DNA from 2 places in the Paenibacillus sp. QJM3NY_38 genome. Region 2 is predicted to be linked to the other one. Evidence: riboswitches for the same ligand, from Rfam matches in the RefSeq annotation. Region 2 holds a riboswitch; the other holds the start of a gene.
What was found. Region 2 has a riboswitch for S-adenosylmethionine ahead of AC0VZ8_RS28740 (methionine ABC transporter ATP-binding protein). Riboswitches for the same ligand answer to the same signal wherever they lie in the genome.
Positions count from the first base shown of each region.

Region 1: it holds a riboswitch for S-adenosylmethionine, as region 2 does, so the genes downstream of both, metA (homoserine O-acetyltransferase MetA) here and AC0VZ8_RS28740 (methionine ABC transporter ATP-binding protein) in region 2, are expected to answer to the same signal.

Region 1 is NZ_CM149665.1:5,840,011-5,855,957, reverse strand. It holds gene AC0VZ8_RS27005 (cob(I)yrinic acid a,c-diamide adenosyltransferase) at 1-272, shown strand, start outside; gene AC0VZ8_RS27000 (RluA family pseudouridine synthase) at 276-1,283, shown strand; gene AC0VZ8_RS26995 (arsenate reductase family protein) at 1,321-1,683, shown strand; gene AC0VZ8_RS26990 (hypothetical protein) at 1,671-1,853, shown strand; gene AC0VZ8_RS26985 (5'-3' exonuclease) at 2,059-2,955, shown strand; gene modA (molybdate ABC transporter substrate-binding protein) at 2,994-3,800, shown strand; gene modB (molybdate ABC transporter permease subunit) at 3,797-4,480, shown strand; gene AC0VZ8_RS26970 (ROK family protein) at 4,575-5,471, shown strand; gene AC0VZ8_RS26965 (HRDC domain-containing protein) at 5,656-6,681, shown strand; gene corA (magnesium/cobalt transporter CorA) at 6,750-7,685, opposite strand; SAM riboswitch class I at 8,126-8,255, shown strand; gene metA (homoserine O-acetyltransferase MetA) at 8,390-9,307, shown strand; gene AC0VZ8_RS26950 (PLP-dependent transferase) at 9,332-10,516, shown strand; gene AC0VZ8_RS26945 (aminotransferase class I/II-fold pyridoxal phosphate-dependent enzyme) at 10,513-11,733, shown strand; gene mqnC (cyclic dehypoxanthinyl futalosine synthase) at 11,901-13,034, shown strand; gene AC0VZ8_RS26935 (putative sporulation protein YtxC) at 13,245-14,150, shown strand; gene thrS (threonine--tRNA ligase) at 14,615-15,947, shown strand, end outside.
Region 2 is NZ_CM149665.1:6,191,297-6,207,243, forward strand. It holds gene AC0VZ8_RS28675 (NAD(P)/FAD-dependent oxidoreductase) at 1-765, shown strand, start outside; gene sda (sporulation histidine kinase inhibitor Sda) at 965-1,108, opposite strand; gene AC0VZ8_RS28685 (YheC/YheD family protein) at 1,408-2,070, opposite strand; gene AC0VZ8_RS28690 (hypothetical protein) at 2,292-2,501, shown strand; gene AC0VZ8_RS28695 (hypothetical protein) at 2,589-2,870, opposite strand; gene AC0VZ8_RS28700 (HesB/IscA family protein) at 3,113-3,472, opposite strand; gene mqnE (aminofutalosine synthase MqnE) at 3,866-4,972, shown strand; gene AC0VZ8_RS28710 (NAD(P)/FAD-dependent oxidoreductase) at 5,129-6,187, shown strand; gene AC0VZ8_RS28715 (YuzB family protein) at 6,241-6,489, opposite strand; gene AC0VZ8_RS28720 (NifU family protein) at 6,572-6,817, shown strand; gene AC0VZ8_RS28725 (SDR family oxidoreductase) at 7,018-7,791, opposite strand; gene AC0VZ8_RS28730 (MetQ/NlpA family ABC transporter substrate-binding protein) at 7,995-8,837, opposite strand; gene AC0VZ8_RS28735 (methionine ABC transporter permease) at 8,906-9,574, opposite strand; gene AC0VZ8_RS28740 (methionine ABC transporter ATP-binding protein) at 9,574-10,590, opposite strand; SAM riboswitch class I at 10,698-10,844, opposite strand; gene AC0VZ8_RS28745 (Cthe_2314 family HEPN domain-containing protein) at 10,966-11,685, opposite strand; gene AC0VZ8_RS28750 (hypothetical protein) at 11,732-11,929, opposite strand; gene AC0VZ8_RS28755 (COX15/CtaA family protein) at 12,041-13,015, opposite strand; gene AC0VZ8_RS28760 (thioredoxin family protein) at 13,260-13,604, opposite strand; gene AC0VZ8_RS28765 (DUF2515 family protein) at 13,743-15,137, shown strand; gene AC0VZ8_RS28770 (putative polysaccharide biosynthesis protein) at 15,624-15,947, opposite strand, start outside.

The DNA of each region.
Region 1 (15,947 bases), 350 kb from region 2:
TGGATGCTTTCGAGGAGAAGAACCCTCCGCTTGAGCGTTTCATCTTGCCAGGCGGAAGCGCGTTGTCTTCGCTGCTTCATGTATGTCGGACCGTATGCCGTCGCGCCGAGAGGTTGACCGTTTCGCTGCAGCGAACCACGGAAATCAATCCGGAGGTCCGCCGCTATTTGAACCGTTTGTCCGACTATTTCTTCGTGACTGCACGGGCAGCCAATGTGCACGCCGGGATTCCGGATGTCGAATATGAGCGAAGCGGAAAGGTGTTTCGGTAATTCATGAGTTTGTATTATCCGCCTATCAGTTATGTCGTGTCCCCACAGGAAGACGGCATGCAACTTAAGACCATTTTGCAAAAACGGATGGGGGTATCCCGTAAGTTGCTGTCGCGCCTCAAGTTGACTGAGCAGGGCATCATGCTGAACGGGGCCCGTGTATACATTAGCGTTAACGTGCATGCCGGAGATCTGATCGAAATCCGGATGGAGCAGGAACGATCGGACGATATGCTGCCCCAGCCGATGAACCTTCATATTCTGTACGAGGATGAACATCTGCTTGTCCTGAACAAGCCGGCGGGGATCATTGTCCATCCGACGCACGGGCATTATACGGACACGCTGGCGAACGGCGTCGTTCACTATTGGCAGGAGAAGGGCTGGAAATACCGGTTCAGAGCGGTTCACAGGCTGGACCAGGAGACTTCCGGCGTGTTGGTGATTGCGAAGAATGCATATATTCACCAGCATGTTTCCGAACAAATGATAGCCGGCACGGTTGACAAGAGGTATGTAGCATTTGTTCATGGCAAGCCTGCTTTGCCCTCGGGCGATATTGACGGTCCGATTGATCGGGACCCGTTAGAGCCCCACCGCCGCATCGTAACTCCCGAAGGATATCCTTCGCTAACGCGGTATAAGGTATCCGAAACCTACCCTTACGCATCCTTGGTGGAATTAAAGCTGGAAACGGGCCGTACCCATCAAATTCGGGTGCATATGCTTAGCATCGGTTGTCCATTGATTGGAGATCAGATGTACAGGTATCCGGTTTACAGCGATCGGGAGTTACGATCAGACGGGGCGGATTCGGACTTTGCTGCCGGTCCAGCAGGCCTGGAAGCCGCAACGATCATGAGGCTGGACCACTTTATGGGCCGGCAGGCGCTGCATGCAGCGAGCCTGACGCTAATTCACCCGATTGAGGGGAGCACGATGACATTCACAGCCCCGCTTCCTGAGGATATGAACGCACTGAGAAACATGCTCGCGGATGAGGCGACTTAAGTAGGTTCAAAACAACACAAGAAGGAGAACGTATCGAATGAGCAAACTGAAAGTATATCAATATCCGAAATGCGGGACATGCCGCAACGCGGTCAAATGGCTGCAGAACGAAGGACATGAGCTGGAACTTCAAAATATTTTTGAACAACCGCCACAGAAGGAAGAACTAGCCGACCTTATCGACAAGAGCGGTCTGGAGCTTAAGAAATTTTTCAATACGAGCGGCGAGGTCTACAAGGAAATGAATCTGAAGGACAAGCTGCCTGGGCTCTCCGATGAAGAGAAAATTGAACTGTTGTCGTCCAACGGGAGATTAATTAAGCGTCCGATCGTGACGGACGGCAGTAAAGTGACCGTCGGCTTTAAAGCGGAACAATATCAGGAGTCATGGCAGAAGTAGAATGGATTTTTCGCGGAAGCGACGACAGGCTCAATAGAGGCTGGTTACAAGAGCTGATGCACCCCGATGTTGAAGAAGATGATCCGGCATGTACACATTCTCCTGCTGAAGAAGGTAGAGCATCCCAAGGTCTTTCGACCGCCGGGATGCTCTTTTGTTTAAAGAGATAAGAAAGTATAAACATCCGAGGCTTAGCATCCTCGTAAGAAAAGCTTCCGCTAAATGCGGTCGATAGAATAAACGTTTTCTTATGGACAGCCAAAGATAGGAAATTCAAAGAAATACCTTATGACAAGCCCAAGTCTATATAGGGATATGGTATAATGACAAGGTATATTTAAGGTAATATCAGAGAAGTTAAAGTTAGGAGCGATCATGACTGTGATACCCAATCAACAACCATCCTTAATGCTTGTAGACGGGATGGCTTTATTATTTCGTGCTTATTATGCAACCGCGTCAAGCGGCTATATCCGTCGAACCAAAGCGGGAGTGCCGACCAACGCGATTTACGGCTTCCTGCGGTATATGTGGGATGCTATCGATAAATTTCAGCCTACCCATGTGGCGTGCTGCTGGGATATGGGATCAAAAACATTTCGAACAGAGCAGTTCGCGTCGTATAAAGGCAATCGTCCGGAAGCCCCGGATGATCTGGTTCCGCAGTTTTCGTTGGTGCGCGATGTGACGGAATGTCTGGGAATTCCGAACCTGGGCGTCGTGGGCTATGAGGCCGATGATTGCATCGGCACGCTGGCCAGACGGTACGGGGACAGCATGAATGTAAAGATTCTGTCGGGGGACCACGATCTGCTTCAGCTCGTAAACGATTCGACTTCCGTCATTATTATGAAAAAGGGACACGGCAATTATATGCACTATACCCCGGAAACGTTGTACGCGGAAAAAGGACTTTCTCCAAGACAGGTTATCGATGTGAAAGGCCTGATGGGAGATACGAGCGATAATTATCCGGGCGTTCGCGGGATTGGCGAGAAAACGGCAGTCAAGTTGATTCAGGAGTATGAATCGGTGGAAGGCATTCTTGCGAATCTTGATTCACTGACCAAAGGGGTCCGCACCAAGATCGAGGCGGATCTGGAAATGCTGCATCTGTCCCGGGCTTTGGCCGAAATCCATTGCGAGGTTCCCATGGAGTGCGAATTGGATCTGTGCCGCTTAAGCGTGGATCACGAACGTGCATTAACCAAACTGGAGGAGCTTGAGATGAAGAGCCTCGGTCATCTTTTTGGGGTGGCGGTGGTTTCCTAGTCATGCGGAGACGGTTTAATTTCGGAAGAAAATCAATCTTGACCGGATTACTGCTCGGGGCATTGCTGCTTCTTGTATCGGCATGCGCCTCCGACCAGACTCCTTCAACCGATACCTCTAAACAGCCCTCGGGGGCCGAGAAGAAGGTGGAAGTTATGGTTTCGGCAGCAGCAAGCCTCAAATCCAGTCTGGAAGAGACCGGACGACGATTTGAAGCGGAGTTTCCGAATGTTACGCTGCGTTATAATTTCGGCGGTTCGGGCTCTCTTGGACAACAGCTTGAGCAAGGGGCCCCCGTAGACTTGTTTATATCCGCGGCAACGGAGCCGATGGATCGATTGGTCGAGAAGGGGATCGTGCAATCCGATGCGGTTCAGTTGATGTTTCGAAATGCATTGGTGCTGATTGAGCCTGTCGGCAAACAGAACGTAAAGCAATTACGGGATCTATTAAAACCCGAGATGCGCGTTCTGGCTATCGGGCAGCCGGATACGGTACCGGCCGGAGAATATGCCAAGGAGGCTCTTCAGAATGAAGGCCTTTGGGATGATGTGGAATCCAAGGCGGTGTATGCCAAGGACGTGACGCAGGTTCTGGCTTATGTAGAGTCGGGGAATGCGGACGCCGGTTTTGTGTACAAAACCGATCTGAAGAGTTCCACCAAGGCAATGCTTGCGCTTGAGGTCGATCCGGACAAGCACCAACCAATCGAATATCCTGCAGCGGTTCCCGGTAATGCCAAGCATCCGCAGGAGGCTGAGGCGCTTCTTGAATTTATGCGGAAGCCCGAGATCAGGGATATCTTCGCGGAGGCTGGATTTGAGGTAGCGGAGGCGTCGCCGTGACCACGACCGAAATGTTCTGGATGCCGGTATGGTTGTCGATAAAAACATCACTGCTGTCCAGCATCATAGCATTTATACTGGGATCAGCAGCAGCGCGCTGGATGTCCCGGCGCTCGTTTGTCGGCAAGACGGCGGTAGAAACGCTGCTGATGCTTCCGCTCGTGCTTCCGCCTACGGTGGTTGGCTTTCTTCTGCTTGTCATGCTGGGCAGAAACAGCTGGATAGGTTCAGCTGCTGAATGGCTGTTTGCCAGACCCATCATTTTTAGTTGGGGAGCCGCGGTCATAGCGGCTATTGTGGTCTCGTTTCCGCTTGTGTATCAGAGCATGCGGGTGGGCTTTGAGTCCGTGGACCCGGAGCTTGAGGATTCGGCGCGATCGGCTGGCGCCGGTGAATGGCAGGTCCTTCGCTGGATTACGCTGCCGCTTGTTCGCAGGGCGGGAATTTCGGCGTTCATACTGGCCTTTGCCAGAGGTTTAGGGGAATTTGGGGCAACCTGGATGGTTGCAGGCAATATACCGGGCGTTACGCAAACGCTGCCCACGGCGATTTACGTTGCGGTAAGCAATGGCGAAAGCGGGCTGGCGTGGGCGTGGACGGCGGTCATTATTTTGTTCTCATGGCTGTTACTGGCCGCGTCAGGAACGGGCAGAAGCAGAGAAAGAGGCGGGCAGACTTGACGGGAGCACAATGTTTACATATGCTTCGAATAGAGCTTGTTAGCAACTATATAGAGAACAAGGCACAGCACATCGTGGAGAGGATGGAAGAAGCATGAGTTTACTTGGAGCAATTGAAGCAGGAGGAACCAAGTTCGTTTGCGGCGTGGGTAAGGAGGATGGTACGGTTGTGGAGCGAGTGAGCTTCCCGACAACAACCCCTGAAGAAACCATGGCAAATGTCTTTAACTTTTTTGCTGATAAGGATATAGAGTCGATCGGAGTCGGTTCTTTCGGGCCGATTGATCCGGTGAAGGGCAGCCCGACTTATGGCTGCATTACAACGACACCGAAGCCGCATTGGAGCAATTACAATATTGTCAAAGCTTTGGAAGAGCGTTTTAATGTTCCGATTGGGTTTGATACCGATGTAAACGGAGCAGCTCTTGGAGAATATACATGGGGCGCTGCCCAGGGACTGGATAGCTGTCTGTATATCACCATCGGAACGGGAGTAGGAGCAGGCGCCGTGGTAGCTGGTGAATTGATCCACGGATTGTCTCATCCGGAGATGGGGCATATTTATGTGCGCCGCCATCCGGAAGACCAATATGAAGGGACCTGTCCTTATCATGCAGACTGTCTGGAGGGGCTTGCAGCCGGACCGTCTCTTGGCAAACGTTGGGGAGTTCCCGGTGTGGAATTGACGCCGGATCATCCGGCTTGGGAGATGGAGGCTTATTATCTGGCACAAGCGCTGATGAATTATGTCCTCATTCTGTCCCCTCAGCGAATCGTGATGGGCGGAGGCGTTATGAAGCAGGAGCAGCTGTTCCCGCTGATCCGCACGAAGCTTCAGGAGCTGCTTGCCGGATATGTACAGCATCCAAGCCTTCATGACGGGATTGATCAATTCATCGTTCCGCCGATGCTCGGCGATAATGCGGGTCTCTGCGGTGCATTGGCGTTGGCCAAGCTGGCAGTAAATGAGGCCAAGAGCGTTCAAGCTTAACTTCTATTCTTATATAGAGTGAGCAAAAATGGGTTTCATTCTATTACAGATTATGGTATTATGAATTCAACAGTATAACGTATGGAACGGGAAGCACCTTTCTTTGTCGCTGCGGCGGAGGAGAGGTGCTTTTTTGCGTTGTTCCATCGTTGTGCTGAATGCGTAAACGGGAGGTATTCGAGGGATGCAAATTGTATTCATGAATCAGATGAGCGGAGCGGATGAGTCAGGTCACCTCCGTTCTGCTCAAGTCTGGATCGGTGAGGAAGAGGGAGGATGGCGGCTCGGTTGGCGGAACATGGAACCGGACGGCGAAGTATCCGATGATGAGTGGTATGAAGGAAGTTCGTGGAATGAGTTATTATGCGTGTACCGACATCAATTAGCGAAGAAGCTTGGAGAGGGGTTCCGGCCGCTTGTGGAGGGGGTCTTCCATGAACCGGGAGAGACTGGAGGAAAGAATCTTGGTGTGCAGAAGCTGCAGTGCTACAGTGAGCTGTATGGCTCGGAGGAGCTGTACACGGAGCTGTGTGCCTGGCGCAGAAGAAAGGCGGCCTCCGGAAGAAAAGCACCTTATTTCATTGCCAGCAATCGGGTGCTGCGCATGATTAGCGCCTTCATCCCCCAGAATGAGGAAGAGCTGCTGCAGCTTCCGGGAATCGGGATCAGCAAGTCTTCAGAGCATGGGGCGGAGTGGCTGGAGATCACGACGAAAATCGAGCGAACCACAACCTTTCCACTGGATTGGGTTGATAAGCAGCTGCAGGAAGAGGTGTTCTTGTCCTGGCTGTATAAGCAGAAGGAGCAGCGATACAAGCAAGAGCTGGACCGCTTCCGAATTCGCCGTACGATGCTGCTTGGCATAGCCGAGGGAGCTTCGCTGACCGAGCTGGAAGAACGCACTTCGTTAACTCGTCGAGATTTGGTTGAGGAATTGGAAGGTCTTGAGAAGGAAGGTTATGATACGGAGCAGCTGCTGGAGGTTGAGCTGAATACGATGACGGCTACAGAGCAGGCGACGGTATGGAAGGCTTTTGAGGAGCTGGGCGATACATTTCTTAAACCCGTATTACAACGGGTATATGGAGAAGGACAAGCCCACAATGGAGAGGTAGAAGAGATTGGCGGAACGGAGAAGCTGTATGAGCGGCTGCGCCTGATACGGATTCGCTTCCGGCGAGAAGAACCTGGTAAAGCGAACGCAGGCTAAACCGCACGAACGAAATCAGGACGGATTCCTTAGTGGTAAGGAGTTCCGTCCTGATTCTGTCGGTATTTTTATATCCAGTCTTTCTTACGGAACAGATAAAACATGAGAGCACCGGCAGAAATCATGACGCCTATAACTACATAATAAGAATATTCCCAGTGAAGCTCAGGCATATTGTCAAAGTTCATGCCGTAAATGCCCGTAATCAGCGTCAGTGGAATGAAGATCGTTGTAATGGCGGTAAACACGCGCATGATTTCATTGGCCCGATTAGCGATACTGGATTGGTAAGCCTCTCGAAGGTTCCCCATGAGATCCCGGTAGGTCTCGAAGGTTTCGGAAATTTTCACGGCATTTTCATAGATATCGCTGAAATATTTTTGCAGCTGGTCATCGATCAGCCGGAGATCTTTTTTGTTCAGCGTATTGATAACTTCCTTCTGCGGTCCAAGCACCTTTTTCAACCAAAGAATCTCGCTTCGCAGACCGATGATCTCGCTGAGGTGGGATTTTTTGGTATGCATCAGAATGTCTTCCTCCAGCTTTTCAATCCGCGCCTCGATGCGGTCCCCGACGGAGAAATAGTTGTCCGTCACAAGGTCGATCAAGAGATAGAGGAAGCGGTCAGGCGTGCTGACTTCATCCTCCCAGAGAAGCGGTTTAACGGTGCGAAGCTCGTGGATCTTTTGCTTGGTCACCGTAATAATAAAATGTCTGCCCAGGAAAACATTCAATGCCCGAAGGAAAATCTCTTCGTCGTCAAACCGGATGCTGTTCACGACGATAAAATAGTGGTTCTCGTATATTTCAATTTTGGGACGCTGCTCCTCTTCGCTGAGGCAATCCTCAACCGCAAGATCATGCAGGGAGAAGAGGGGCTGCAGTTCGGCTAAATCATCCACGTCCGCATCCAGCCAGTAGAAGCCGCTGGCCGGAGGTGTCAGCGTCATTTCGATGTCATCAATAGGGGTAAATACGCCCGAATCGACCAACCGGATTTTCATCTGATATCACTCCTTTGTCAAATACAAGCTGCTTGGTTAAGCAGTAAAGGCACAGGATATCAGCCCACCGGTATACGGGCATAATCAAGGAAGGTTAGAATACGATAAAAAGCGCATGAAAAATAACGCCGCCCTCTGCCGGTAAGCTGATCTTAATCCTATGCGGTTGTGCGTCTTGTGCATCCAGTTTCTGGCTCGGGTCACCGTCCATCTTCCATGTCACCTCTTTCATACTCGGTTTTAAACAGCACTTGTCTAGTATAACGCCGGGTGTAGGACCTTTCAAGTTGAAATCCGGTGCAGCCAAGGGCCATGGTACAGGGTATGGAAACCTTCGGTGAAGTGTGACGGACTTTATGAAAAGGTTCTTGACGAAAAATTGGGAATGATTTAAAGTAAGTATCAATTACGAACAATTTAAGACAACTGAATAAAGCGAAATCTTATCAAGAGCAGGTGGAGGGACTAGCCCTATGAAACCCGGCAACCGGCGGCAACATCGCACGGTGCTAATTCTTGCAGGAGATACGACGCTTCTTTGAAGCCGTTGTATAGTCTGACAGATGAGAGAGGCGCATTGTGATACGTATATGATGACCTTTCTCTACTTTGAGAAAGGTCTTCTTGCGTTTATACAGTCTAACGCTCTTTCTCACAGCTTTTTTATGGATGTATCATTTCATATTTCGAAGGAGTGAGCCACGATGCCGATTAAAATTCCGGATGCCTTGCCGGCAAAGGAAGTTCTGGCTGGAGAAAACATTTTTGTCATGGATGAGAGTCACGCATTTCATCAGGATATCCGCCCATTGCGGATCGCTATTCTGAACCTGATGCCAACCAAGGAAACGACGGAGACCCAGCTGCTGCGATTGATCGGTAACTCCCCGCTCCAGGTGGATGTTGTCCTTCTTCACCCGAGTTCGCACGTTTCGAAGAATACGTCGGCTGAGCATCTGAAATCATTTTACAAAACCTTTGAAGAAGTGAAGAACCGTCGTTTTGACGGCATGATCATTACAGGAGCTCCGGTCGAGCAGTTGGAGTTTGAAGAAGTGAATTACTGGGATGAGCTTACTGAAATTTTTGAATGGACCAAGACGCATGTGACCTCCACGCTCCATATCTGCTGGGCATCGCAAGCCGGACTTTATTATCATTACGGCGTGCCGAAATACAGCCTTGAGGAAAAATGCTTCGGCGTATTTCCACATACGATCAATGAAACATGTACCAAGCTGCTCCGCGGATTTGACGAAATGTTCTTTGTTCCGCATTCCCGTCATACGGAAGTTCGGCGCGAAGACATTACAGGCATTGACGATTTGGTCATCCTGTCCGAGTCCGAGGAAGCAGGCATTTATTTGGTATCAAGCCGGGATGGAAAGCAGATTTTTGCCACAGGGCATTCCGAGTATGATGCGGACTCTCTGAAGTGGGAGTATGACCGGGACGTTGCCAAGGGCATGGACATCGAACTGCCGCGCAACTATTACCCGAATAATGATCCCACAAGGACGCCTCCGTCCATATGGCGGGCGCATGCAAACTTATTATTTACTAATTGGCTCAATTACTATGTATATCAGGAAACGCCATACGATATTGGTCCGCAAATATAGCCGTATACGGGAGGAGAGTTTGTGATGGAGAAGAAACCTTTGAATATAGAGAGCCGGCTGGCACAGATCGGCTCGGTGCAAGAACCGGTAACCGGAGCCGTGAATTTTCCGATTTATCAGGCTACCGCATACCGCCATCCCAAATTAGGCCAGAGCACGGGGTTTGACTACGCCCGTACGAAAAATCCGACCCGGTCGGTACTGGAGGACGCCTGCGCCGAGCTGGAATCCGGCGATGCCGGCTTTGCTTGCAGCTCGGGCATGGCTGCCCTTCAGACGATTTTTGCTTTGTTCGGTCAAGGGGACCATCTGATTGTATCGCTGGATCTGTATGGTGGCACGTATAGGCTGCTGGAGCGGATTATGTCCAAGTTCGGCGTTACGGCTACGTACGTGGATACGAATGACCTGGATGCGCTGGAAGGGGCAAGAAGGCCCAACACGAAGGCTGTATTTATCGAAACGCCGACCAATCCGCTGATGATGATTACGGATATCGAAGCCGTCTGTACATGGGCAAGGCACCATCAACTGATCAGCATTGTGGATAATACGCTGCTTACTCCGTATTTCCAAAGACCCATCGAGCTCGGGGCGGATATCGTTATACATAGCGCCACCAAGTATTTGGGAGGACACAACGATGTGCTGGCGGGGATCATCGTAACGAAGGGCAAGGAACTATCGGAGGAGATGGCTTTCCTTCATAACTCCATCGGCGCGGTTTTAAGCCCGACGGATTCCTATCAGCTGATGAGAGGAATGAAGACGCTTGCGCTGCGCATGGATCGGCACGAGACGAATGCAACCGCAGTGGCAACGTTTTTGACAACTCACCCGGCGATCGGCGAGGTGTATTATCCTGCCCTGCCGGACCATCCGGGACATGACATCCAGAATCGTCAATCCAGCGGCAACACGGGCATCTTCTCCTTCAAGGTGAAGGACGCCCGCTATGTGGAGCCCGTGTTGCGGCACATTAAGCTGATTGCGTTCGCAGAAAGCCTGGGGGGCGTCGAGTCCCTGATGACATACCCTGCCGTCCAGACCCATGCGGACATCCCGCTTGAGATTCGGGAAGCGATCGGCGTGGATGACCGCTTGCTCCGGTTCTCGGTCGGCATCGAGCATGCGGATGACCTGATCGCGGATTTGGATGCTGCACTGAACGCAGCCATGGCTGAATTGGAAGGGAGCACGGGAGAATGAGCATCGATAAAGGTCCATCCGGCTTGGAAACGCAAACCAAGCAGTTATCTGCTAAACGGGGACACGAAGAAGAACTCCGTTTCGAGACGAAACTATTGCATTTCGGCGGGGAAATCGACCGGGCAACCGGTGCCTCAAGCGTTCCGATCTATCAAGCCTCGACGTTTCATCATGAAGACATCTTTAACCCGCCGCAACACGATTACAGCCGTTCCGGCAATCCGACGAGGCAGGCGCTGGAGGATTATATCGCCCTCTTGGAGGGAGGCGTACGCGGTTTTGCTTATGCTTCCGGAATGGCAGCGATCTCCAGCTCGTTCATGCTGCTCAGTTCGGGGGATCACATGATCGTGACGGAGGATGTGTACGGCGGAACCTACCGCCTGCTTACCAGCATTTTAAGCCGTATGGGCATCGAGAGCACCTTCGTGGACATGACCGATCTGGATCAGGTGAAGGCCGCCCTCAAACCGAATACGAAAGCCGTCTATATGGAAACCCCTTCGAACCCGACCCTGAAAATTACCGACATTGGTGCGGTGACGGATTGGGCGAAGGAGCATGGCCTGCTTACCCTGCTGGATAATACGTTCATGACGCCGTTTTACCAGCGTCCGATTGAGTTCGGCGTGGATATCGTCATCCATAGCGCGACCAAATTCCTTGGCGGGCATAGCGATGTGCTGGCAGGTCTCGCGGTAGCTAGAACCCAGGAGCTGGGAGATCAACTGAAGCAGCTGCAAAATGGTTTGGGCACGGTGCTTGGGGTCCAGGATTCCTGGCTCCTTATGCGCGGCATGAAAACGCTCAGCACACGTATGGCACACTCCGAGCAAAGTGCAGCCAAGCTGGCGGCCTGGCTGCAAGGGAGAAGCGACATTGAGCAAGTGTACTACCCTGGCCTCTTGAATCATCCGGGACGTGAGGTCCATGAGAAGCAATCGAGCGGTTATGGCGCGGTCATCTCCTTTGACGTCGGCTCAGGCGAACGCGCCAAGCAGGTGCTGAACCATGTGAAGCTGCCGCTGGTAGCGGTCAGCCTCGGAGCCGTGGAGAGCATCCTGTCGTATCCGGCAATGATGTCGCATGCAGCCATGGGCGAGAAGGTACGGCATGAACGCGGAATTACGGATGGCTTGCTCCGTTTTTCGGTCGGACTCGAGGATGTGGACGATCTGATTGCTGATCTGGATCGGGCTTTTGCTGCCAGTTACTAATGGTTTGCGTGAGAGCAAGGAACGTTATTTAAAGATTTGCCAAATCATAGAATTCGGCATCCTGTCACGGACGGGATGTCGTTTTTAATGCCGGATTGTGGTAGGATGAGATAGAAAAAGTTTTGCTGGTGATTTGTTATTTTGCTCTAAGTAGGGAGGCTGCAAGAATGAGTGCGGTAAACCGTATATTGGATAAAGCTTTACGCGGTGAGCGTTTGAACCTGGAAGATACCGTAACGCTTTTTGAAAGTGATGAGATTGAGAAAATTGGTCATGCGGCGGATGTGATGACAAAGCGTCTGCATCCGGATCCTATCACGACATTTGTTATCGGCCGGAATATCAATTACACAAACATATGTGATGTATTCTGCCGTTTTTGCGCTTTTTATCGCAGACCCGGCTCTTCCGAGGGCTATGTACTGCCCGATGAAACAATCTTCCAGAAGATTCAGGAGACCGAGGATGTGAACGGTACTGAGATTCTGATGCAGGGCGGCGTCAATCCGGATTTGCCTTTCAATTATTATACCGACCTGCTACGCAACATTAAGAAGCGGTTTCCTAACATCACGATGCATTCCTTCTCCCCGGCGGAAATTATGAAAATGGTGGAGATCTCCGGGCTTACGCTCGAAGAGGTGATGCGCGAGCTTCACAGCGCGGGTCTGGACTCATTGCCTGGCGGCGGCGCCGAGATTTTGGATGATCGTATCCGCAAAAAGGTCAGTCGTCTGAAAGGCACATGGCGCCAGTGGATGGATGTCATGCAAACGGCCCATAAAGTCGGCATGAACACGACGGCTACCATGGTGATCGGTCTGGGCGAAACGATGGAAGAGCGTGCGTTACATATGCTTCGCGTACGTGATGCGCAGGATGAATGCATTCAGAACGGATATGATTCCAAAGGCTTCCTGGCCTTCATTCCATTTACGTTCCAGCCGGACAATACGAACCTTAAGCGCGAGCGTGAAACGCCGGAGGCGTACTTGAAGACGGTAGCCATCGGTCGCTTGGCGATCGATAACGTTCCGAATCTGCAGTCGTCCTGGGTAACGATGGGACCTGAAATCGGCAAGCTGTCACTCAGCTACGGCTGTAATGACTTTGGCAGCACGATGATGGAGGAGAACGTGGTTTCTTCCGCAGGAGCCGTCTATAAGGTCAATATTGAATCGATTATTCAATTGATCCGGGAGACCGGCAACATTCCGGCTCAACGCAACACCCGGTATGATATTCTGCGCGTGTTCGAAGATAACAGCACCGTTGAGCGCGACTTCGTCATGCAGAACTAATTCTATACTTCATGAAGATCCGCAAGGCGGGCCGAGCAACTCGGTCCGCCTTTTTAATTTACATCAGAGAGATGTGCGTTGATGGTCATATTTAGGATGTGGCCGTTAATCAGATATTTTCCGGACTTGCTTGTTTTTCCAAGCAGGAGTTCCGTATATCCCCGACCGGGTCCCCATATACTGAAAAGGGAACTCGAAAGGAGTGATTCCATGGAACTGTTCAGCATTTCTGTCGGTACACGGACGGAAGACGAGAAAAAGGCGTTTCACCGTATATTGTCAGACAAGCAGAAAGAGCTACATAAACAATGCAAGCAGCTGAAATTCGCATTCAGCGCTTCGGATGACCGCGTGATTTGGACGTGCTCCGGCAAGCTTCCGTTGTCCTCATGGACCGCATCGGCCGACACGCTGCGCCGGCTCACTGCCGAAGCAGTCACTGCTTATATTATGGAAGAGAAAGAGCAGGAGATTGCTGCACGGTTAATGTTCTCGGAATTCGAGTTTGATGATGAGGAAGAAGCGGGGCGGATTCTGCAGTGGTTTTTGATGCTCCTGCAAAAAGAGGAAGGCCCGTCCGGGGACTTCTGGCAGAGCCGCAGACGCAAGCTGTCGGAAGGCATATATCAATGCCTGAACGAGGCACCTGAGCTTAATCTGGATGGTTTTATGACCTTCCGGCTTCAGTCCTATGAACAGGAGCTCCGCGAGATGGCGGAGTATGCTGTGGATGAATTTATGCTCGATCAGCAGTACGAGGAGTTCGTCAGCCTGCTGAAATATTTTGTTTATTTTCAGGAGCCCAAAATGCCGCTGGTTCATGTCATTCATAAGGGGGAGGAAGAGTTCTTGCTGCTGGATGGCAATCTTCGCCCGATTGAACGCCCTCGGGATGAAGGACTCGTTATGGAAAGGCTGGACCAGGATATGGAGATTGAAGATATGGTGGTCAGTACGCTGATTTCGGTATCTCCGGCCCGCATGATTATCCACACGAGGCAGCCTGAGCTTCCCGTCATCGTGACATTGGCCCACATCTTTGATAACCGCGCCGAAGTATGCTGCAGCTGTCCCGAATGCAGCGCGCTTCTCGGTAGCGGACGAATGATGACTTGACGCATCGAAGCGGTCAGGATTATAATTACTGATAAATTCACGTAAAAGCTCTGACAAAGACATGAATCAATTTTGGATTTGACCGCTCAGAGAGAGGAAACCTCGGCTGCAATTTCCTCCGGTTCACCATTGATTTACCCCTTTGTAGCTGTGTCGTCGAACCCGCACGTCATGATGAATGCGGATGAGTAGGCTTCACCGGTTCATGACCGTTACTCAATGCTGATGAAGGATCTTAATCGTTTATGTACCCGGTACATAAGGTGATGGAGAGATCGAATTAGGGTGGAACCACGGGTATAACACTCGTCCCTTCGCGGGACGGGTGTTTTTTGCATGTTCCGGTATCTTTCGTTGAAGTCCAGGCGGCACCTCAGCGGTCCATGCCTGTCTTCGCGGGGAGACTAACGCGTCCTTCATATATGGAAGAAACGTGAAATTCTTTTTCTTGGGAGGAATACAAGGTGGCTATTAGCATTAAATTGCCTGACGGCTCCGTACGGGAGTATGAGGCGGGCAGCAGTATTGAGGATGTGGCTGCTTCAATCAGCAGCGGACTTAGAAAGAATGCGGTCGCGGGAAAAATGGACGGGATCGTCGTGGATCTTTCGACACCGCTTCAGGACGGAGCTTTGATCGAGATCGTAACGCAGGATACGCCCGAAGGGCTTGAAGTGATGCGTCATAGTACAGCTCATTTGCTGGCTCAAGCGACCAAGCGTTTGTATGGAGCGAAAGAAGTAAAGCTGGGCGTGGGTCCGGTCATTGAGGACGGCTTCTACTATGACATGGATCTGGAAGAGCCTTTGAATCCGGAGGACCTGCAAAAGATCGAGAAGGAAATGGAACGCATTATCGGCGAGAATCTTCCGATTGTCCGCAAGGAAGTAAGCCGTGCGGAAGCGCTGCGCATCTTCGGCGAGCTCGGGGATCCGTACAAGCTGGAACTGATCAATGCCCTGCCTGAGGACAGCGTTATTACGATCTATGAGCAAGGCGAGTTCTTTGATCTCTGTCGTGGACCTCATGTCCCTTCAACCGGCAAGATCAAAGTATTCAAGCTCATGAACGTGGCGGGCGCATACTGGCGCGGCGACAGCAAGAACAAAATGCTTCAGCGCGTTTACGGTACGGCGTTTGTGAAAAAAGCGCAGCTCGATGAGCATCTTCATCTGCTGGAAGAAGCCAAGAAGCGTGATCATCGTAAGCTGGGCAAGGAATTGCAAATGTTTACGTTCTCTCAGCTTGTAGGACAAGGCCTGCCGATCTGGCTGCCAAACGGCGCGAAATTGCGCCGTACCCTGGAGCGTTATATCGTGGACATGGAAGAGCGGCTCGGGTACCAGCACGTGTACACGCCTGTGCTCGGAAACGTGGAGCTGTACAAAACCTCCGGTCACTGGGAGCACTATCAGGAAGATATGTTCCCGAAAATGGAGATGGACAACGAAGAGCTTGTTCTTCGTCCGATGAACTGTCCTCACCATATGATGGTTTATAAGAGCGATATGCACAGCTACCGGGATTTGCCGATCCGTATTGCTGAGCTTGGCATGCAGCACCGCTATGAAATGTCCGGTGCACTGACCGGCTTGCATCGGGTGCGCGCGATGACGTTGAACGACTCGCATATTTTCTGCCGTCCGGATCAGATCAAGGAAGAGTTTGCACGTGTCATTCAGCTGATCATGACGGTCTACAAGGACTTTGGCATCCATGATTACCGCTTCCGTCTTTCTTACCGGGATCCGCAGGATACCGAGAAGTATTTCCAGAATGATGAAATGTGGGAAATGT
Region 2 (15,947 bases):
ATGGAGCTTTTTAAAACGGACATTCGTCTTGAAGAGAAAGTACAAGCTGTGGAAAAACTCGAAGAACGTCATTTTGTCGTAAAAACGAATTTGGGTGAACACCACGCCAAAGCTGTTATCATTACAGCCGGTGTAGGAGCGTTCCAACCCCGTCGACTGGAGATTGAAGGGGCAGAAGCATACGAAAAGACCAACCTTCATTATTTCGTCAACGACCTCAGCCGCTTCAAAGGCAAGAAGGTTCTCATCAGCGGCGGCGGCGACTCCGCGGTAGACTGGGCGCTCATGATCGAGCCCATCGCCGAGCAGGTTACACTGGTTCACCGCCGTGACAAATTCCGTGCCCATGAACATAGTGTGGAGCAGCTCATGGCATCGAAGGTGAACATCATTACACCAACCGAGATCACCGAATTGCATGGTGAAGATACGATTACGAAGGTTACGCTTTCACATATTAAGACCAAAGAGACGCAGGAGATTGAAGTCGACGATGTCATTGTCAATTTCGGATTTGTGTCCTCTCTCGGTCCGATCTCCGAATGGGGAATCGCCATTGAAAGCAACTCCATTGTGGTGGATTCCCGTATGGAAACAAGTATCCCGGGCATTTTTGCAGCCGGCGATATTACCACCTATCCGGGCAAGGTCAAACTGATCGCTGTTGGATTTGGTGAAGCACCTACCGCCGTGAACAATGCCAAGGTTTACTTCGATCCTGAGGCCAGATTGGCACCGGGCCACAGCAGTAACATGAAATTGTAAAGGCAGCTAGAATTTTTAACTTCATCTACATCCATATTCATAGAAAAAAAGGTATCTTCGTTCCGAAAGGGGTTACACCCGCCCTGGAACCGAAGATACCTTTTCTATTCTTCAAACCATATGTAGAACTTGGTTGAAAGCTCCCACATTATATACGTATCATGTCGTAAGTTATCTATTCTATATACGAAAAATCTGATTAATGCAGGATGCTGCCGGAATCGGTGTCCAAGTTCCGTTTATGAATTTCGGCTAGCAGTAGAGTGATGAACTCTCGTTCCAACTTCAACTCAACAGCCATATGATAGGAATCGAGAAGCATCTCATCCGTCAACATAGCCATCCCTCTCACACCCCTTCCTCAAATTTCCTGAATCTATCATATCAGACATGCTAAAACGGAACAACTGTTCGCTTATCCACAACCTCTTGTGGAAATCCTGTGTATAATTTGTTGGTAAGTGTAAAAAACAGGGTCATATCAAAGTGGATTATGGGGATAAATGTTATACACAGGATATAGGGAACTTCTACTATAAAAAAAATTGATCAATTATAATATCGGTAGATTGTGGTTATTTTTTTATTACCCTATTAAAAAATCATATAAACGTCTCAAATTGGGAAAATTAAACAAAAAATTCAGCTTGGTCTTGTATTTACCTCCAAAATCCAAATCTTACCCTCGTTGTCTAGTCCGTAATCAAACCCCAGCTCCCCGATTCCTGGAAAGCGGGATTCCAGTATCGTTATGCACTGCCTGGTTAATTGGCGCATTTCATTGCGCTTTTCCCTCGCATTAATGTGGGGCAGTGACAGCCGGAGTGCAGGACCACAACGAAGCAGCGTCCCCCCTTTACAAATATTCGTCACAAAAAGCCCTGGGCTCGCGAGCCGCCCAAGCATGGCCCGGAATTCCCATCTCCCTCGATCCTTGACTACCTTTACACGGTAATCCAGCGGACGTCCCTGAATTCTAGCCAAATGAATGCCCTGCTGTATCATGTAGCGCCGTCTCAGCCTCATCCTGCTCAGTACGTATAACAGGGAATTCAATGTATCTACATGAACAGTACGCCTCTTATGGGTTACCAAGTATCCCGTTCCGTCTTTTTGTATTCGGATGACTCCGTTACCACCGGTTCCTATAATCGGCTTAATCACGACCATTTCGTGTTCGGCCAGCATTGAGACCAGGGTATCCCCTCCATACGACTGGGTAGCCGGAATGTAGGGAGCAACCTGCGGATCGGTCAGCAGCGCTTCCGTCTTCAGCCACTTGCTGGCCAGTTGTCTTCCCGCCATGCTGCTTTCGCCTCCTTTTATTCATGACATACGTTATCCTATTCCCCTATCCGCGCTTTGTCTTGGATGATTGTCCGTGATGGTATGCCTAATAATCGAGGTTCTTGCTGCCTCGCGGCAGCCTCCCTTTGCAAATGCTGTGATCTATCGTATAGTAAGAACAGAGCTTTGTCCGTATTAAATCCATCACCATGGATACCTATAAAGGAGGCTTTGTCACCTTGGCAGCGTTGTTTGAAATATTGTACTGGATTGCCATTGTCGGCATGTCGGTTGCCCTGGCAGCCATCACCGTTCTTATCTTTGTCATGGGCTTCAAGTTCATCAAGGATAAGCGCAGAGGGCTCGGAGCGGGCTGCATCGTATTTTCGCTTGTGGCCGCCGGCATGATCGTGCTGATGCTGAACGATACCTTCTTCTTCCCGGTCTGAATAGGAAGAACCCCAAAAAGCAGCCTCTCCTTATCGCGGAGTTGGCTGCTTTTTTATGTTCTTGGAAAGGAAGCCCAACCATCGAGTTTATTTATTGAATGGTTCTCTAATTTCTATTTTATTGACCGTGATTTTCTCGGGGTCATATTGGTCTCCTTCTGCTTTACTCTCAACTTCTGCGAAGACCACATCACCAACATGATAAGTTTCCGCATTTTTTACCGGTAACCAAAAGCCGTCTACATAAATACATGCTTCCTTTAGATTTATCTCTTCAACGGTCCCTTCAATATGGAAGAGATTCTTCTCCCCCGCGCATCCTACTAAAACCAAAAATAGGAGTAACCGTGCGATAACCTTATTTCTCATGAGCAGGATTCCCCTTCATTTAGTTATATAACTTTATTATAAAAAACGACCTCCATAACGGTTATACACCGTCATAAAGGCCGTGATCCACAATCCCAAAACGCTAATTTTAGGGTTGTGTTTTATTCCATATCGCGATTGAGGTCTGCGTATTTATCGGTGCATACCGCAATCATGGCGCCTAGCTTCCGCAAGTCTTCCGATCGTCACATCCGAAACCGTTAACGCTAAAAACCCGCTGATTAGCAAGGCTCCTCGTTCGGTTTGCCCGCATCCGTTGCCGTACGGAATGACGAACCACAGCCGCAAGTGACGGTGGCGTTCGGGTTGTGGATGGTGAAGCCGCCGGTCATGCCGGATTCCTCAAAGTCGATTTCAAGACCGTTCAGGTACTTCAGATCGTCCTTCTCGACAACGACTTTCATGTCCTGCAGGTCCATGTACACGTCAGCTTCCGTTTCTTGATCGTCAAAGCCCATTGCATATGAAAAACCACTGCAGCCGCCGGCAGTGACACCCAGTCGAAGGAACATATTGGGCGTTTCCTGTTCAGCAAGCATTTCTTTCAAACGTTCTGCAGCTGAGTCGCTGATTGTAATCATAGGTCACCCTCCTTTTCGTTCACTCTTTCAGTATACTCCTCTTCGCGAATTCGCTCAAGGTTGTTATGATGGCGTTTGATATGTAATGAATAACCTATTTTCAATTCCTCTATTTGTGTTGCTACCCCGAGGGGTCAGGTTTATAATAGGGAAGGAACATGGGCGGCAACTGTTGGATATTTGTCACATCCCTCAGCTAAAAAAGCGGCAAAGGTTATGGCTGGTCCACAGTTGTATATTTTTTCACAAACTTACTTATTTATTCAGCCCATTATTGATGTTTGTTGTTATACCACTATAAACGGACCGTTCCCTTAGGGGAGTGATTCACTTTATGATCGCTTTTTCTGCTGGATCTTCTATGCAGTTCAAGTGTGAACAGGAGGATTGAACATGTCCACAATTGTGACACCATTTACCGATCAGAGAATGGCGGAGATCGTTGCGAAAGTCCAAAACGGCGAACGCCTGAATCTTGAAGACGGTGTGTATTTGTACCAAACCGATGACCTGCTGACCCTCGGGCAGCTGGCTAATGAAGCAAATTTGCGCAAGAACGGGAAAAAAGTTTACTTCATTGAGAACATGAGTCTCTATTTTACGAATGTATGCGAATCCCACTGCGCTTTTTGCAATTTCCGGAAAGATCAAGGCGAGGAAGGCTCCTACACCCTCTCCGGCGCTGAGATGATCGAGTATGTCGAGCAGCATATTCATCCCGGGATTCGTGAATTTCACATCGTTGGCGGACATAATAACCATGTGCCGTTCCAGTACTATGTAGATTCCCTGAAGGCATTGAGCGCGCGTTTCCCGGAAGTAACCCTGAAAGCCTATACCGCGGCGGAGATTGAATTCTTCACTCGCATTAGCGGACTTAGCACGAAGGAAGTACTTCAAGAACTGCAAAAAGCGGGTCTTCAGTCTTTAACGGGCGGCGGCGCCGAAATTCTGTCTGACCAATACCGTCAGAAGATGAAGGTGGATAAAGCCAACGTAGATCAATACCTCGACGTTCACCGTACCGCACATAAGCTTGGCATGAAGACGCACACGACCATGCTGTACGGATCGATCGAGAGCCATGAGGACCGTATCCGCCATATGCTGCAAATTCGGGATCTTCAAGATGAAACCGGTGGATTCATGGTATTCATTCCGCTGTCCATGCAGCCGAAGAATAAGAATGCAGGCATCATGCGCCGCAATTCGGCCTATGAGGATTTGAAGACCATTGCCATCAGCCGTCTGATGCTCGATAATATCGACCACATCAAAGCGTACTTCATTAATATCGGACCGCAATTGACTCAAGTTGCTCTCAGCTTCGGCGCTTCCGATGTCCATGGTACGATCCTCAAAGAACGCATCAGCCATGCTGCAGGAGCCTTGACTCCGGAGGGGCTAACACGCAAAGAGCTCGTCTGGCTCATCCAAGGCGCTGGCCGGATTCCGGTTGAACGCGATACCTTCTACAACGAGATCAAGGTTTACGAATAAGTCTTACCAGCAGGATTTAAGCAAACGAGAGACGTTCCAAAAAACGGAAAACAGGTTAAAGAGATAATATAGCGTGGGTAACCTAAGCCGCTTCCAGCGGCGTTTTTCTTGCGAATCGGCGCTCACCTTCTTATCTCTTGAGAAAGGAAGAAATTTATGAAAAAGCTCGTCATTCTCGGCGGAGGCTATGGTGGTCTTGCCTTAATTCAAGAATTATTCAGCAGCTATCTTCCTCCAGACGTGGAGGTCGTGCTCATCGACCGCATGCCATACCAAGGACTCAAAACCGAATACTACGCGCTGGCAGCAGGCACCGTGGCCGATACCGCCGTTCGTGTTAAATTCCCGGTGTATGACCGCCTCCAAATTGTATATGGTGAAGTCACATCCATCGATCTGGAGAAGAGGCTTGTTAACCTGACGAACAACGATCCCGTGGAATACGACCAACTCGCCATTGCTTTGGGATGTACGGACCGATATCATGGCGTTCCGGGCGCTGAAGAATTCACGTTTAGCCTGCAATCTTTCTCTGCATCCCGGGAAACCTATTTGCACCTGAACAACCTCAGACCTTATGGTCAAGTTCATATCATTGGCGGAGGCTTAAGCGGCATCGAACTCGCTGCCGATCTTCGTGAAAGCCGGCCTGACCTTAATATCGCCATTTTGGACCGGGGACAACGGGTACTTTCTTCTTTTCCTAACCGTTTGTCTGCTTATATTCATCGCTGGTTTGAGGAACACCATGTGGATATCCACAGCGGGGTTTCCGTATCCCGAGTTGAGAAGGATGCCGTGTACAATCTGGATGTGCCTATCGCAACCGACCTAGCCGTATGGACGGCGGGCATTCAGCCCGTAAAAGTCGTACAGGATCTCGATCTGCCAAAAGACCGCAGCGGACGCATACTGCTGAACGAGTGGTATCAGGTTCCGTCCCATCCGGAAGTGTACGTGATCGGCGACTGCGCCAGCCTTCCGTTCGTCCCAAGCGCGCAGGCAGCCGGGGCTCAAGCCGAGCAAGTGGGACATGTCATGAAAGCTTTATGGCGTGATGATACGCCAAAGGTATCTCCGCTGAAGCTCAAGGGAACCCTCGGCTCCCTCGGCAAACATGCGGGCTTTGGACTCATGGGCAGCACGTCGGTGCTGGGACGGGTACCAAGAATATTGAAGAGCGGCGTTCTCTGGAAATCCAAGCGTCATTACTAGTAACGAACAGGCTGCAGACGCTATGTTCTTCCTCACGGAAATGTCAAGTTAAGTCAGTTCTCCTCTTCGCTGTCCTGAAAGCTCTCCAGCTTGGCTATGACAACGTCAAGCAGCTCTTCAGCCGTGGGGGCCTCGACCCATTCGCCATCCACATAAGCGAAGGGCATCAAGTAGCACTGGCCGCAGCTGGTCAGGCAGCCGTATTCGATGACTTGACAATCGTACTTGGCTTCCAGCGTCTGCAGAACTTTATCCGTGCCGAAATAGGAATTGCTTGTGCAAAACTCAATGATAATGGACATTGTTATTAGACCTGCCTTAAGATTGGCATTTTATTTTGCCGGTTTATGTACTATAATATAGGGAGGAAAGGAGTTGAACAAGATGAGTGAAAACACGCAAACCACTGTATATGATGAAGTGGCTGAAGTGCTTGATAAACTTCGTCCGTTCCTGCAGCGCGACGGCGGTGACGTGGAACTGGTTGACGTTGAAGACGGCATCGTTAAGCTGAAATTGATGGGTGCATGCGGTAGCTGCCCTAGCTCCACCATTACTCTGAAAGCAGGGATCGAACGCGCCCTGGTTGAAGAAGTAGAAGGCATTCAAGAAGTAGTTCAAGTATTCTAAATCTTCTTTAACTATAAAGAGTCTTGGTTTCCCTCGTGGAACCAAGACTCTTTTTTTTGAGATTAAAAAATATATAAGTTTTCAGCGGAGCATAAGCAATTCTTTAATTGCAATGATATGTTTTAGGGAGCCCCGCAAAGTACAAAAGAAGTTGGAATAACCATCGAAGCATGGACTCCACTTTGTGGGGTGATTTTAGGTTATTCCGGTTTAATCAACGGACGGATCGGATCCAGCCCGCCGGATATATCCATGATATTACCGGTAATGAAATCCGACTTATCCAGGCATAAATATTCGATCACCCTGGCGACGTCCTCCCCGCTTCCCGATCGTCCGCGCGGGGTCAGCCCGTCTTGGATGCCCGATACCTCATCGATGGTCTTCTCCTTGTTGGCTCCGCGAATATCCCCCGGACAGATCATGTTCACGGTGATCCCATACGGGGCTTCTTCCACCGCAAGCGTCTTCGTAAAGGATACCAGGCCCACTTTAGCGGCAGCGTAGGCTGAACGCTGAGGCCACGCGCGGGCTTCTCCCGCATGTCCGAATCCAAAGTGGATGATGCGTCCCCACTTTTTCTCCCGCATGGCAGGCAGAACACGGTGGTCCAGCAGCATGACGCCGGTTAAATTGCCATTCACCATATGTACGATTTCGTCGCGGCTGTACTCCGAGAATAGACGACGTTCCCGAATGAACGGACCTGCGTTGTTCACCAGGATATCGATGCTTCCCAGCTGCTCCTCCGTCTGATCCACCAATGAATACAGCTCACGCTCGCTGGCGATATCGGCTTTAATCGCAATGGTTTTGACACCAAACCCCTCGATTTCGCGGGAGAGCGCCTCCGCTTCATCCTTGCTGTTTACATAATTTATAGCCAAATGACATCCCTGCCGGGCTAACGACAGCGCCGTCATTTTCCCCAATCCTGTCGCACTGCCTGTAATCAGCGCCACTTTTCCCTTCAAGGCTTTCCCTCCTCAGATGGATATCCTTCCTTCAGTATAAAAGATTTGATAAGGCCTAACAACTTGCAAACCCGGCGGAGAGGGCCCATTAAACAAAAAAAAGAAAGGACTCATCCATAAAGACACACGGTCTTTTGGATAATCCCTCTCTTCTCGGATACGATGAAACTTATGTTCAGCATCATTGAGCCTTGGTGCTCGAATTAAAATGCCGGAATGACAGCACCTTTGTACTCTTCTTCAATAAAGGTCTTCACGTCCTCGGAAGTCAGCGCCTTCGCCAATTTTTGAATGGCATCGGAGTCTTTGTTGTCCGGACGAGCTACCAGCAGATTGGCATAAGGGTTCTCTTTGTCTTCGATAAAGAGCGCATCCTTTGTTGGATCCAGTCCCGCTTCAAGCGCGTAGTTCGTGTTGATGACAGCCAGATCCAGCTCATCGAGCATACGCGGCAGCATCGCGGCTTCAACTTCTTTGAACTCCAGGTTCTTCGGATTTTCCACGATATCCTTAGCGGTAGCTTCAAGCTTGGTTTCATCCTCCAGCTTAATGACGCCATTCTTGGACAGCAGGGTCAATGCACGGCCCGCATTCGAAGGATCGTTCGGGATTGCTACAACAGCTCCATCCTTCAGCTCATCCGCTGATTTAATGGATTTGGAGTAAGCTCCCAGCGGCTCCACATGCACGGCGATCACGGACTCCAGGTCCAGTTTGCGCTCTTTGATTTCATTATCCAGGTAAGGCTTGTGCTGGAAGAAATTCGCGTCGATTTCTTTGGAGTCCACTTGCGTATTAGGCAGAACATAATCCGTGAATTCCACGATTTCCAGGTTTACGCCTTCTTTTTCAAGTGCCGGTTTGATATGCTCCAAAATTTTGGCGTGCGGTGAAGGCGAAGCGCCTACTTTCAAGGTTACGGTCTCTTGAGCGCCGCCTCCTGTTGTTCCCCCTGGCTCAGCCGCGTTATCCGCAGGCTTGCTGCCGCATGCTGCCAACACCGTAACCAAGGTCAAGCTGATCAATGCCAATGTCCATTTTTTCATTTCTAAAACTCTCCCTCCGAAAAATATATTATTTATATATTGTCTTCCTTGAAGCCTCATCAATCCCGTTATTTTCTTGTAAAATGCCGCACCAGACGATCCCCTGCCATTTGCAGCAGCTGTACCAGCACGATCATCAACACGACGGCCAGGATCATAATCTCGGTCTCATAACGGTAATATCCATACTTGATGGCCAAATCGCCCAAACCGCCGCCCCCGACTTGACCGGACATCGCGGTATACGATACCAGGGTTACAATCGTGATCGTCATCCCAGCCAGCAAGCCCGGACGAGCCTCCGGAAGGAGAACCCTCCATATGATTTGGCTTGTCGAGGAGCCCATGGCATGAGCCGCTTCAATGACCCCTTTATCCACCTCATTCAAGGCGGTTTCTACGAGTCTGGCGAAGAAGGGCGCAGCGCCGATCACGAGCGGTGGAATGGTTCCCAGCACGCCATACGAAACACCCACAAGCGATTTGGTAATCGGGATCATCGCAACGATCAGGATAATGAACGGAACCGAACGCAGGATGTTCACAATGAACGACAGGATCGAGTAACCGAAGCGTACCACACCGGATGTGGATCTAGCGGCCATGTAGAGCAGCACGCCAATCGGCAGTCCGATAATGAAGCTGAACAATGCCGATGCCCCTAGCATCCGCAGGGTATCCAAGGTTGCCGTCCATATTTCTTTCCAGTCGATCTGGGTAAAATCGAGTCCGAACATTAATGAATCACCTCCACGTCTAATCCTTGTTCCAGCAGCTTCCGGATCGTATCTTCGATGGCACGCTCTTCCCCTTCAAAACGGACAATGAGCTGGCCATACGGCGTTTCTTTGATCGTAGAGATCGTGCCCTGCAGAATTGCAAAATTCACGCCCGTCTCATGCACAGTATGGGACAGAATTGATTCGTACGTTTTCGATCCAAGGAACGTAATCTGCACCGCCCTTGAAGGTCCGTTTGCCTGTCCCTGAATGGCCAGCCGGAGCGCTTCGCCGCTGTCCATCTCCTGACGGATAAATTCCTGGGTTACCTCATGCTCTGGCTTCAGAAACACTTCCGTTACCGGCCCTTGCTCCACGATGCCGCCCTGATGAATGACGGCGACCCGATCGCATATGCTCTGAATCACGTGCATCTCATGGGTAATCAGCACGATCGTCAGATGAAACTTTTTGTTAATGTCCAGCAGCAGGCGCAGGATCGAATCCGTAGTCTGCGGGTCAAGCGCAGAGGTCGCTTCGTCGCACAGCAGCACTTCCGGGTCGCTCGCGAGCGCTCTGGCGATGCCCACCCGCTGCTTCTGGCCCCCTGATAGCTGGGACGGGTATTTGTCCCGATGCGCCTCCAAGCCAACCAAAGCCAATAACTCGGATACTTTGCGTTCCAGTTCGGCCTTCGGCGTCTTGATCAGACGCAGCGGAAACGCAATGTTATCGTACACCGTCGCCGATGACAACAGGTTAAAGTGCTGAAAAATCATGCCGATTTTGCGGCGTTCCGCCTGAAGCTGTTTCTTGCCAAGCGACGTTAAGTTCTTACCGTTCACCCACACCTCGCCCGAGGTGGGACGCTCCAACAAATTGATACAACGGATCAATGTACTTTTACCTGCACCGGAGTGTCCGATCACTCCGAAAATTTCTCCTTTTTCAATCGACAAATCCAATTCGGACAACGCAGTTGTTAAAGTTCCGGCTTTTCCGTACTGCTTCGTCAATTGCTTGAGCTCAATCAATCCGATAATCCTCCTTTTTCCGTAGCTTCATATCTATTTACCCAAAAGAAAAGAGCCTCTTTTTGTAGAATCAAAAAGGGCCCTCTTTACGTAAAAGTCAACGCCTTTTCTCATCTGTCAAAGCCAAGGATATCCTATAGCTTTGAAGGAATTAGCACCATGTCACTCCAAGCGTCATCGCGTTAAGCAATTACACGCTTAGAGTCGGTTGCCGGGCTTCATCGGGCCTGTCCCTCCGCCTCTCTCGATAAGAAAACATCGATATGAAATTTTTCCGATTAATTTGATCTGATTTGATAACATTTAATGAATGCAATAGTTAGTATAGAATCTTTTCAGGTTTTTGTCAAAAGGAATTTCATGGCGATTTTGTGCCTAAGTCCTGACTCCATTTTTCGCCCAAAGCTTGTTCGTATATTTATAAGAGGCCGCCAGACTCCGGCATACCATATCAACACCCTGTTTGAGATCGTCCAGGTGCTGGCCGATATCCTCCAGCTCGATCTTGTCCGACAGTCCTTGATGACGCTGCCACAAATCATCCTGCATCTCGGAATTCATGTAATGGATTTCGGCATTGCGCCGTTTCCGGAGGGTGTTCAGCGGTGTTTTGTAACGATCCTTGATCTCCTCCAGCTCTTTGGCCAGCTCTCCGTGGGCCTTCAGGAATTTAAACTGCCGCAGGACCGTAAAATAAGAGAAATGCGCTTTCACCTTGGAGGTTTGAAGATCATACAAATCGTTCAACACCGTCCCCAGCTTGTCAAGGATCGAGAATACGCGGATGAAGCCGTTTTTGTAAAAATACACATACCGTTGATATTCTCCTTGCTCCTGAATCGACATGTCATCGATGTAACCCGATTGGATCGATTGACTGAAATGCCTGGCCGCATTCCAGCTCTGTTCCAGCTCATCCAGGGAAACGATCAACCCCCGGGTCCAAATCTCAAGCTTGCGAAAATCATGCGTCGGATCCTGATTTTTCTCCATTTCCTTCTGCAGCAGCCGGGTTGTTTGGACCATCGATTCGATGGCTTCCTCAAGCAGGCCGTTATTCTGCCGGGGCTGTTCCCCAAGTAACATACGAAGCATGGCAGTACCCCCTCGCGTCATCAGATTAACCTTGGTTCTTGGATCGCTATTTGCCAAAATAGGGATTCCACCGCGTATCAATCGTTTTCACGATATCCTCACGCAGGAATAACTCATCCGGGTATCCCGGTTTCATTCGTTCATCCATAACCAGGGGATTGTTCTTATAGGATGCCCCCGAAATGACCAGACAACCCCCATCTCCTTGAGATCGGACAGGTCGAGCGGATGGCTTGGTTATCATCGGCTCCCCCCTTACTATACAACAAAGCCCTCGAGGCAAGCTCGGGGACTTTGCATAAACGATGTTGTCTGAAATTCGATCTTTTTTGTTTCATGGTTTTTGCTTTTTTTCTTATACGATCTTTTCGCGAGGCATGCTATGATCCGGCCGCATTTCGGCTTTAACCGGTCTGCTGAGTTGCCAAACCCTGACACTTAAATAACACAGTACGCCGAATAAGGCGGAGATCAGCAAGGTATGCCCCAGTGCGGAGAATACGTAAACCTCCTCGTTATGCATCGTTGCCATAATGAGGGCGCCGCTGAACACCTGCAGCAGGCAGAGCACGGTTGCCGAGATGCCCAGCATCTGGATCTCCCGGTTGTCGCGGTTGCGCCAATATGAAAAATGCCCCATCACCGCCACAACGATCAGCAGCAGAAGCGCCGCCACGCGGTGCATAAAGGCAATGCCTACCCCTCCGCTCAGTTCCGGTATCACTTCCCCGTTGCACAGCGGCCAGCCGGAGCACCCTTCCCGGGAATCGGTATGGCTGACGAATGCACCGATATAAACCACGATGTAACTGTACAAGGCTGTGCCCCATACTAAATTGCGGAAGCCCTTGCTTACTCGAGGCAGACGCTCCAAGTCTAGGGGCCCCTTCGCCTGTTCTACCCGCCGCATACCCAAAGCCAGCATGACAGAGCTAGCAAAGGCAATCAGCGAGAAGCCAAAATGCAGCGCCATAATCGCAGCCGATTGAGGCTTAACCACCGCAAGAGCACCCATGATCGCCTGTACAATAACGAATACCGAGGTCCCGATAACATAAGCCATCAAATCCCGGCGATCCCGCTTGTACTTCCAGAACGCAATCAGCGAAGCGAGCGCCGCCAAACCCGCCATTCCGCTGACCGCCCGGTGGGAATACTCAATCATGGAGGATACCGTGTAAGCGGGAACAAATTTACCGTTGCACAGCGGCCACTCCTGACCGCAACCGAGTCCCGAGCCCGTCTTTGTCACAACCATGCCACCGAACGTCGCGCAGAACATAACTAAGCATGTTATGTAACTCAGCCATTTTAGTTGTTTATCATTCAATTATCTCACCTGCTGCTCCTAATCATTCACTATTTAAACCTTTACAGGATCGCATCGTACACAGTCCACATTTCATTATACCTGATTCTGCCGCTACGGTCACTTGAGCGATTGTGACAAAATGTTCAAATTTGAGAAAAACCTTCATGATCCAGGTACTTGACTTCATCGCCCTACTTCTATCCGATATGTAAAACAACACCGCCGCCAGTTATCAATCAAGGCGGCGGTGCTATGGTCACTCTTACTTATGAATCGTACTGTATACGTCCACGGCACGCTGCAGGAAATCTTCAATTTCCTGGCGCGATTTGCGGAGTTTGTTAACATAGCGAACCAGCTCGCGTCCATCGGAGTATGCAACAAAGCTGGGGATACCCAAAATATTTTGCTGCTGACTCACGTCACCGACAGCATCGACGTCAACCTCTACCAGAGTCAATTGGTTTGAGAACTTCGTCTCAACCTCCGGCATGAATGGATCGATAAACTTGCAATCGCCGCACCAGTCTGCTTTAAATACGGCAACAGTCAGTCGCGGAGACTGGATTGCAACCTGAAATTCTGCTTCCGAAGTGATTTTTTCCATTGATTATCTCCCCTTTACGTCGAGTTCCTTCACCCTTAGTGAATCAAAATGTTGAGTGGAAGTCAAATTTTAGAGCATACTGACATTATGATGTTCACAGGCAGGGATTAACCATCAGAAAGTGCAGGTGACCCCCGAATGCACTCGAACGGAGTCAAAAATAAAAAAAGCCAGGGCAAAGATGATGTATGGTCATGGGCGGCAGCCATTCCGCAGGCCCTGACAGAATCATGGTCGGGGATGATCGCGTCATGGCGATTCTCCTTAAAGCTCCGGACAAGCAGACACGAATTGCAATGGGACCCTGCAGCGGTAAGGGGAATTCGCGTAAAGCTCAAGGAAATCCTCTCCTCCCATCCCTATCTGCAGCAGAGCGTTTCCCCGTTTCCGTTGCCTTCCATGCAAGGGTATAGCGAGATTCGGATTCATGAACCAGGTGCAGATGTTCAGCTATCACAAGAAGAGCAGCAGTTGATTCATCATATTCAAGAGGCCACAGCTGCAGCCAACCGGAGTAACGTGACCCGTACGCAAGCCTATTGGGACTGCTATGTATCACATCCTGAGCTGCATTGGGCCTTTCTGGCCCACATGGTATCGCGCAATGCCGGGTGGAATATGAGCGATTTGAAAGGCGGATTGATGTCTGATCTCATGGATTCGACATTCAAGAGCAATCTGTACCGTTTCCTGGAGCGCTGCAATGCGCTGATCTTCCAGGACGCCTACCCCCAGCTGCTTCTCTATATACACAGTCGAAATAAAGGCAAGCCCCTATTTCATTTACTCCCCCACTTTCATGTTTCGTCGTTTATGACACCGTTCTGGGAACAGTTCTGGCAGGATCAGAGCAGTTCGCTGCTTACGGTGGCACTCATCATTAATGAGCAGAACTATATAGAGGGGCGTGTGGCGAGACATCCTTTTTACCAACAACATATTCTGGAGAATCCCTTCTTTCGGATGCATGAGCTGACCCGGTTGAATCAAATCGTGTTTCCGCTGGGTCTAGTCCGACGAACAGAGTCGGGGGAAAGCGCTGGGCCAAAGCCCCTATCCCCAACCAGGCCGCTGGCCGGACTTACCATCCCCAAGTTTGACGACCTGTCCATTCGGATCAAGGCTGGCCGTTCGCTGTATGCTTTATTGTTTGGGTATGAGGAGATTTACCGCGCTGTGCTGGCCTTCGCGCGATCCACCAAGCACCAAGGATCGCGCGCTGAATACTGGCCGGCCTTATTTACGCCGACCCTTGATCAAGCCATGAATCATGGCCACGCGGGATCTGACCTCATCACTTCCGAATGGCTCCCGGGTGGCCAGCGTCTATACAGCCCTTATCTTGAGGAGATCTGGGAGGATGAACCCCCCGAGCCGATTCCCCGGTACGACTGGTTTCAGGGCCGGGCGATGTTTAGGCATATCCGCAAACCGTTACGGCCGCTGCTGCCGGATATTACCCACGCCCATCGGGCCGCTCTGGAGAAAACCTCCATCGTGCATGATGTGTCTGATCAGTTCCATCCGCATTAAAATGAAAAGAGACCGTCCCGATACTGCAAGGAAGGTCTCTTTTCGGTTCTATTTACCACGATAAGTGCGTGTTCAAAAAGGTCGATTTTCAGCACCGAAGCTTATGCTTCCGATGTGCGTTTTTTCAAAACGCTTCAGTTGGATGAAGCTAGGGAGTGAGGAGTGGAGCTACACGTTTTCGCAGAAAACGACTTCGAAAGCAGCCGCTGTTTTGGGTACGTGAGCACCTGAAATGTTTCCGCAGGAAACATGCTTCGGAAGCTTTTACTTAGGCCCGGCTGAATTCAAGATTCGATGCCGAGCTGCTTCCTGATTTGCTTCGTGTTAGATATAGAAATTATGAGTTATCAGTGGAACTGATGAAATTCTATATCGCAAGAACCTATGCATCGCAGTCGCTCATCCTTGAAGCGGCCTCGATAGAGGTTTTCTTATCAAAAGCGGACTTTTTGAACAACCTCTATAAGTGAAACTAAGTCTATGTCTTTATCCCCGCTCCCGCATACGTGCAGGCTGCAGTCTCATAAGCGGACGGAACACCTTCTGCAGTAGGCGCGGGTAACTGCTCAGCTCCGATTGCCGCAATACGCCAAACACCACCAGCAGGACAAGATATATAATGACTACGGCCACGCCTACAACCAGGCAAGTCAGCAGGAATGCCAACCGTGCCGGCATGACATCGACCATTTGAATACCGGCCAGATTCAGGCCATATCCGATTCCCCCGGCAGCAATCACCGTCAGTACGAAGCCCGTCCAGCGTTTGCCCAGGATGGAGAAGGATACAATCCCTTTAATCGATCTTAT